2 regions of the Synechococcus sp. CC9902 genome follow, and region 1 is predicted to be linked to the other one. Evidence: predicted binding sites of a transcription regulator. Region 1 holds the regulator's gene; the other holds the start of a gene.

What was found. The regulator NtcA, encoded in region 1, controls nitrogen genes in cyanobacteria. The targets are predictions, from matches to a motif close to GTANCNNNNGNTAC.
Region 2: SYNCC9902_RS11505 (molybdenum cofactor guanylyltransferase) is a predicted target of NtcA. The motif match lies at 2,546-2,559, and genes of this name have one in related genera.

Annotation. Positions count from the first base shown of each region.
Region 1 covers NC_007513.1:1,979,500-1,983,428, forward strand. The annotation lists gene thyX (FAD-dependent thymidylate synthase) at 1-617, shown strand, start outside; gene dcd (dCTP deaminase) at 673-1,266, opposite strand; gene SYNCC9902_RS10500 (cob(I)yrinic acid a,c-diamide adenosyltransferase) at 1,266-1,877, opposite strand; gene rph (ribonuclease PH) at 2,019-2,750, shown strand; gene ntcA (global nitrogen regulator NtcA) at 2,826-3,542, shown strand; gene SYNCC9902_RS10515 (DUF3084 domain-containing protein) at 3,570-3,929, shown strand, end outside.
Region 2 covers NC_007513.1:2,177,449-2,181,377, forward strand. The annotation lists gene SYNCC9902_RS12220 (DUF4278 domain-containing protein) at 186-362, shown strand; gene moaA (GTP 3',8-cyclase MoaA) at 813-1,850, opposite strand; gene SYNCC9902_RS11505 (molybdenum cofactor guanylyltransferase) at 1,847-2,440, opposite strand; gene SYNCC9902_RS11510 (MFS transporter) at 2,703-3,929, shown strand, end outside.

The DNA.
Region 1 (3,929 bases):
GCGAACAATGGCCCGACGAAACCAAAGCGGGCGAAGTCTGCGTCAAGCGTCTGCTGGCTGGGGAGCGAGGCCACTACGGCCCCATGGAACATGCCCAGATCGTTTTAAACGTGGGCTGGTTTCCTCATTCAGTGATGCAACAGGCGCGGACCCACCGGGTGGGTGTGAGCTTTGATGTGCAGTCGATGCGATACACCGGCGAACGCATCTGCAGGGCTGCAGCTGGTGAACTCGACCTTGAGGAGGTGTTCTATTTGCGCCCGGTGGGGCAATACAGCAACCGCCAAGGCAAGAAATATGCATACAGCCAAGCTGAACGGGATAAAGATCTCCATCACTGCAAAATCAGCGCTGATCGATACCAAGAATTACTCGAAGCAGGCTTCGCAGAAGAACATGCACGCGGGATTCTTCCTTTCGATTATCGACAGCATTTTGTGGTGAGCTTCACGCTCAGAGCTTTCCTACATTTCATGGATCTAAGGGCCAAACTCGATGCCCAACAGGAAATCCGCGAGCTTTGTGATCTGATGTGGCCCCATCTCCAAGCCTGGACGCCAGAATTTGCCGCTTGGTATGAAAAAACAAGGCTGCACAAAGCCCGTCTCGCTCCATAAAAACAGATAAGTAGCGAAGTTAATTAATAATTTTTAGTTGAAAATTGAAGCATTATTACACCTTGGCTAAGGTGACACGTTCAGGCTGATGTTGATATTTTCCTTGACGATCGCTGTAGGTAGTAGAACAAGGCTCGCCTTCAAAAAATAGCAACTGACAGATGCCCTCATCTGCATAAATACGGCAATCAGCCCCTGAACTATTGCTGAATTCAAGGGTGAGGTGACCTTCCCAACCCGCCTCTGCAGGCGTGGTGTTCACGATAATTCCGAGCCGAGCATAAGTACTTTTTCCAAGACAAATAACTGTGATATTGGGAGGAACTTTCATCTTCTCTAAAGCCACACCGAGGCCATAGGAATGGGCCGGAAGAATGAAATAACGACCGTCTTCATCTTCATGCAACGGTGTGGGTTCAAGGTTGGCTGGATTGAACCGTTTCGGATTCATCACCGTGCCAGGTACGTGCCTAAAAATCAAAAACTCTTGCGGCGACAGCCGAAGGTCATAGCCATAGGACGAACACCCAAAACTGAGCACAGGGCTTTCGCGCTTATCGGGATCAAGGTGGCGAACCAGCCCCGACTGGAATGGCTCGAGCATGCCCTGCCCGGCTTGTTCCGTAATCCAACGATCACACTTGAGCATCAGAAACCTCGGCGTAGTTCCGTGACTTGATCAGCCATCGCCACAACATTGGAAGGGATGGCGGGCCCAGTGATGATCACATCCATCGAGCCTGGTCGTTGCTCAAGAGCTGAAAGCACTTCAGCTTCATCGATGTAGCCAAAGCCGATGGCCAGGCCAATCTCATCAAGAACGAGCTGATCAAGATCTCCAATCATGAGGTGCTGACGACAAATCGCCCAGACCGCTTGCACCGCATCACGGCAACCATCCAAGTTCGGCTCCGCTACGCAAGCGGGAACATCAGGGCGCAGCCAGACAAGTCCTCCACATAACTGCACATGGCCCGATGGGCCCTGTTGCACACCCCCCTTCAAAAACTGACTTATCAAAACGCGGCTACCGAGCCCAGCTGCTCGCACCGCCTGGCTCAGCACATTGGAAAAACTGCCGCGATAAGGAGCTGTATGCACCTGAAGCTGACCCTCTGGAGCGACTAGATGCAGGGCTGGCGGCGGCGGTTGCGTTGCATTCGGAACTGGCCTCAAACCAACTCGTTCTGTGGAACGCTGATCGCCATCGAGAGAACGAATCTCTTGGGATTGATGGCGGTCGGTCAGGCTTGCGATCATCGGCTCAGGTCACGCCGGGACAACCCGGAAGACCTTGAATGTAGCGGCGTTATGCCATTCCACAAGGCAATCGACACTACCCATGGTGGCTCAAGCGCAAAGCGGAGGGAACTGCGAGGCTGACGTCACTTCTTCTGAGCCATGAGCGATCCATCCCAGTCCCGAGCCGATGGCCGCTGCCGCAATGCTCTGCGCCCGTTTTCCGTGACTTGGGATCCAATGGGATTCGCCTTGAGTTCAGTCACTGTGAGAACCGGTCGAACAACTGTTCTCTGCAGCGTTTGCCTCGATGACAACGTGCCGCGCTGGCGTCGAGGCGAAGGGCTCGGGTGGCTCAGTGCTGAGTACCGCCTCCTACCCGGGTCAACACCGCAACGGCAAGGGCGTGAGTTGATGAAGCTGTCCGGCCGCACCCAAGAAATTCAACGTTTGATCGGGCGCAGCCTTCGGGCCGCCGTTGACATGGCACAACTGGGAGAGCGAACCTTGCTGATCGACTGCGACGTGATCCAAGCGGATGCAGGCACCCGCACAGCGGCCATCACCGGGGCCTGGCTGGCGTTGCACCGGGCCTGTAGCCGCCTCGTTTCCCAGGGGATTCTTGAGAACTCCCCTCTTCAAAGCCAAGTTGCTGCTGTCTCCGTTGGGTTAGTGGACAGCCAGGCGCTGCTAGACCTCGACTACAGCGAAGACAGTCGAGCTGAGGTCGATCTCAATGTGGTGCAAGCGGACGATGGCCGACTGCTTGAAGTTCAGGGAACCGCCGAGGGCGCGCCATTCAGCCGTGCCCAGCTGGATGCACTCCTGGACCTGGCTGAACCCGGCCTCCGACAACTGATGGAGGCTCAGCGGCAGGCCCTTGTATCTGAGTGAACACTCAATGCGTAATAACCGCTACAGGACACATCCAGGCAGATCCGTAACTTTCAAAGCAATCGCGAGCCAGTCATGAGCACCAGCACTGGTTTTACCCGCTATGCACCTCTTAGTAACGCCGTAGCGAACACTCAGCCCTCAGGTCCTCGATCGTTGATGGAGGTGATCCGTGGGCTGGAAGGTGCCAGCACGGAGATGGTGGAGCGAAATAAAACAATTTTTTTCCCGGGAGACCCGGCGGAACGCGTTTATCTGATTCGACGGGGCGCTGTGCGCCTTTCAAGGGTTTACGAATCTGGTGAAGAAATCACGGTTGCTCTCCTCAGGGAAAACAGCCTGTTCGGTGTGCTGTCTTTACTCACTGGTCAACGCTCGGATCGCTTTTATCACGCAGTCGCCTTCACCCGCGTTGAGATGGTGACGGCACCTGCCACCTCAGTGCGCAACGCGATTGAAGCGGATACGGCTGTTGGACTCAGGCTTTTACAAGGCCTCTCCAGCAGGATCCTGCAAACCGAAACGATGATCGAAACGCTCACGCATCGGGATATGTCGTCCCGGCTGGTGAGCTTTTTACTGGTGCTTTGCCGAGACTTCGGAGTGCCTGATGAACTAGGAATCACGATTGATCTTCGGCTGTCTCATCAAGCGATCGCTGAAGCCATTGGCTCAACCCGCGTAACAATCACGCGTCTGCTGGGAGACTTGCGTCAATCCGGTCTCGTACAGATTGACCGCAAGAAAATCACCGTTCTCGATCCGATCGCCTTGGCCAAACGGTTCAGCTGATCGCATCTGCAGCCGAGGGCTAATGCCATGAGTGGCTGGCTGCTGATTCTGTCCCTCCTAATCCTCGGGGGCATTCTGTCCACCCTCGGCGATCGCCTTGGCAGTCGAGTCGGTAAAGCTCGTTTGAGCTTGTTCAACATGCGACCCCGGCGCACTGCTGTGGTGATCACGGTGCTGACGGGCAGCCTGATCAGCGCCCTCTCGCTTGGCCTCATGCTTTTGGTGAGTCGGCAACTGCGGGTTGGGCTATTCGAACTCGATACCCTCCAAGCGCGACTGAAAGACAGCCGTGAGCAACTCGATGCCGCCGAACGCGAGCGCGTCGAAACCCGCAGAGCAACCGTACGGATCGAAGCAGAGCTCAAGGCAGCGGAACAACGGGCCAAC
Region 2 (3,929 bases), 200 kb from region 1:
ACACAAACAGGCACTGATTTCATAAGAAATCCTAAAGATGTATCGAGACGAACTCCGACTTTGTTTTTGGTTAGTGAAAATCTTGCTGTAGCAACAGCTACACAACGTTCACTTCGCTACGGCGCGAAGCGCATCACACCTCAGGCCATGGAACGGGGACCTGGGAGCTTGCTTGAACAATCATCATGACTTCCCTTCTATACAGAGGACATCAGTACCAACAACCTCACGTGACTGGACAGCCCTCAAGCGTTCAGCTCACCTATCGACGCAACATCTACAAAACGCTCCAACAACAAGCAAAGAGTGAGCACTCAGTTGTGCTGACTTACCGCGGCTTGCAATACGTGCGCTGCAGCTGAGCATCACCCTTCTGCCTGCCAAGGTTCTTGTGAGCCTGAGCAGGCAGAAGCGGCTCCCCTAGCAAGCCTCAAAGATGGGCAAACTCGCATCCTCCACGTTTTTACAGGAGTGATCCCGAGTTTTTTCCGAAGTTTCTGAACAACTGGTCGCCATCAGAGCCATGGTGCAAGGGTTAGGTCCCACCATGTTCACAATCGAGAGAAAGTCAGGCACTCACTGGCAGCCTGAAATCCAACGCAAAACGGAATTTAAAGCTTTCGTGGATGCCCGAACGAAATGCATGGCCACTGGTCAGACCTATCGCGTGGTGAATCGAGACCAAGGCGTTGAGTGCGTGATCACTCTTGATGACTGCAGGAAGCACTTTCACGCGCTTTAGGGCAACCAAAGGAAAAGGTTTCTAAAACTAAAAACGATTTCATTGACAGCCAATAAACAGCATCAGGCAGTCATCCCCCCAGATAAGCCATTTCGGCATGGGATTTCTCTTTATCAATCTGCAGACTTCGCTCTTCACTAAAACGATCAGAGCGCCGAGTCCACAATTCAGACAAACATTCACGAAGTTGAGTCTCTGATTCGTCAGTTCTTAAATAAGGCCGAAGATCTACGCCCTGCGATGCAAATAAACAAGTAAATACTTGACCATCTGCAGTAACCCTAATCCGATTGCAATCTCCACAAAACGGCGCGCTAATTGAACTAATCACACCGATATAGCCAGCGCCATCGCGATACCGCCACCGCGATGTCGTGGAGTTTGATGAACGGCCAACCGGATCTAGGGGCCAGTGCGATGACACGCACTGCACCATCTCCATGGCAGGCATCACCTGAGCAAGCGACCAACCGTTACGGCTTCCCACATCCATATATTCGATCAGACGCAACTCCAACCCGCGATCACGGGCCAGCCGGGCCAACGGAATCAACTGATCATCATTCCGGCCTTTCTGAATCACCGCATTGAGCTTCAAAGCACCGTGAGACGAATTGAAGCCAGCCGATCGAGCCGCCTCTAGTCCCACCAACACCTGATCCAACAAGGATTGGCCAGCTGGAGTCCCACCTTGCAAACCAGCCATGCGAGCAACACTGGCTGCATCCGCACCATCCAGGCTGATCGTTATACGGTCCAAACCAGCACACTTGAGCCTCAAAGCCCGCTCAGGCGACAGCAGAACCCCATTCGTCGTCAGAGCTAATTCCTTCAAACCAGCGGGTCGATCCAAGGCAATCGCAGCCAGCAACGGCTCAAGGCGATCACTGAGCAATGGCTCCCCGCCGGTCAGCCTGACGGTATGAACTCCCAAAGAACAAGCGACACGAATTAAACGCAACTGATCCTGCAAATCGAGCATTCCCTCTGGATCGCGAGAATCAGGGCAGCAGTAGGGGCACGCCAAATTGCAGCGGGCCGTCAGCGACAAACGCAACACACCCAGTGGGCGCCCATGCGAATCCAAATTGGATGTCGCATCAGTCATTCCGACAACACCAACAGATCCTTCGGCTTGTTGGCATTCAGCAAACACCCCGACGGCAGCACCACTGACTCATAGGGCACCCGGTCCAACCAGTCCAACCAGCGATAGCAACCTCGGGACAGCTGCTCTGACAAACACGTTTGGAAGGGAGTTCCCGAAGGAATAATGGCCAAAAGCGGCTGAAGCTGCTCACCGTCATGGGCCACAGCCACCTTGTTGGGGTGTCGTCGCCAAGCCTCAATCAATTGGCGAAAAACCGCGGTCGTGAGCTTGGGCATATCGACCGGCAGCACAAGCCAAGCACCATCTGATCCCGATGACAAAACACAGTCGAGAGCTTGCAATGGGCCATTCCAGGGAGGTGGCTCCAACACAAATTTCAGCCCAGATTGATGCGCCAAGACGTCCGCATGAGCCTGATGCCGGCTGACCACAACAACCGGCAAGCCCAATGGCATCAACTGTTTAATCATTGCCGTTAGCCACACACCACCCTTCTGATGCGGCAGCAATGCTTTATCGCGCCCCATCCGCCGGCTCGTCCCACCACTCAGAAGACAAACCCGGAGTGATCTAACCAAACAATTCATCCTTCTGAAAGAAATCTCGAACCAAGGCAGCACCAAAAACTGTCGCAACAACTACTTAATCAAAGCTATGCGGAATGACTGATGAATCCCATCAGCAAGGTAGATGTAACACAGGATACAAAAATAAATTTATTGGTAGCTATTTGCACCAAAAATATCATCCGTTATTGATTAAATAGTCCCATAAGCGGATGTTTTTAGACCGTTTCATCATCCTCGGGCACTTTTTTTTGAAGCCTGCGGCGTAACTAACCACTCCCTAATGCTTCGCGACCTTTGGTCGTTCCAAGGTAGGTATCGGACTCTCCACCTCACCTGGTTCGCCTTTTTCCTGACCTTCGTGGTCTGGTTCAATCTGGCCCCTTTAGCCACCACCGTCAAAGCGGATCTTGGACTCACGCTTGGTCAGATCCGCACCGTAGCCATTTGCAACGTGGCCCTCACCATCCCAGCGCGCGTGCTCATCGGCATGTTGCTGGATAAATATGGGCCTCGGCTTACTTACTCAGGGATCCTGGTCTTTTCAGCCATCCCCTGCCTGCTATTTGCGTCCGCCCAGGATTTCAACCAACTTGTGGTGGCCCGTCTTCTGCTCTCCATCGTCGGCGCCGGCTTCGTAATCGGGATCCGCATGGTGGCCGAATGGTTCCCACCGAAAGAAATAGGTTTAGCCGAAGGCATCTACGGCGGCTGGGGCAACTTCGGCTCCGCCTTCTCCGCCCTCACCATGGTGGCCCTCGCCGGATTCCTCTCATTCTCAGGTGGGTTTGAACTGCCCTCCGGTGCTGTTTTGAACTGGCGTGGGGCCATTGCACTCACCGGAATTATTTCCGCTGTGTACGGCGTTTTCTACTTCTTCAACGTCACCGATACGCCTCCAGGCAAGACCTACCAAAGACCCTCAAAAACCGCAGGCTTAGAAGTCACGTCGATGCGCGATTTCTGGGGTTTGCTGGGAATGAATGTGCCCTTCGCTGCAATCCTGTGCGTCCTTTGCTGGCGTCTTCAAAAGGTGGGCTTCCTCAATGCCGGCACCTACCCACTGGCCATTGGAGCGGTGGCAATTTGGTTTGCTTTCCAAACCTGGGGAATCGTCCGGACTAACAGAGAACTCATCCTTGGCACCAAGGTTTATCCCAAAGAAGATCGCTACGAGTTCCGCCAAGTGGCGATTCTGGAGCTCACTTACATCGTGAACTTCGGCTCCGAACTCGCAGTGGTTTCAATGCTGCCAACATTCTTTGAAACCACCTTCGACCTTCCGAAGGCCACGGCAGGCATCCTGGCGTCCTGTTTCGCCTTCGTGAACCTGGTCGCTCGTCCCGCTGGAGGCCTGATCTCCGACAAGGTTGGTAGCCGGAAAAACACGATGGGCTTCCTCACTGCTGGATTGGGAGTTGGCTACTTGGTGATGAGCATGATCAAACCCGGTACCTTCACCGGTACTACCGGAATCGTCATAGCCGTGGCGATCACGATGCTCGCGTCC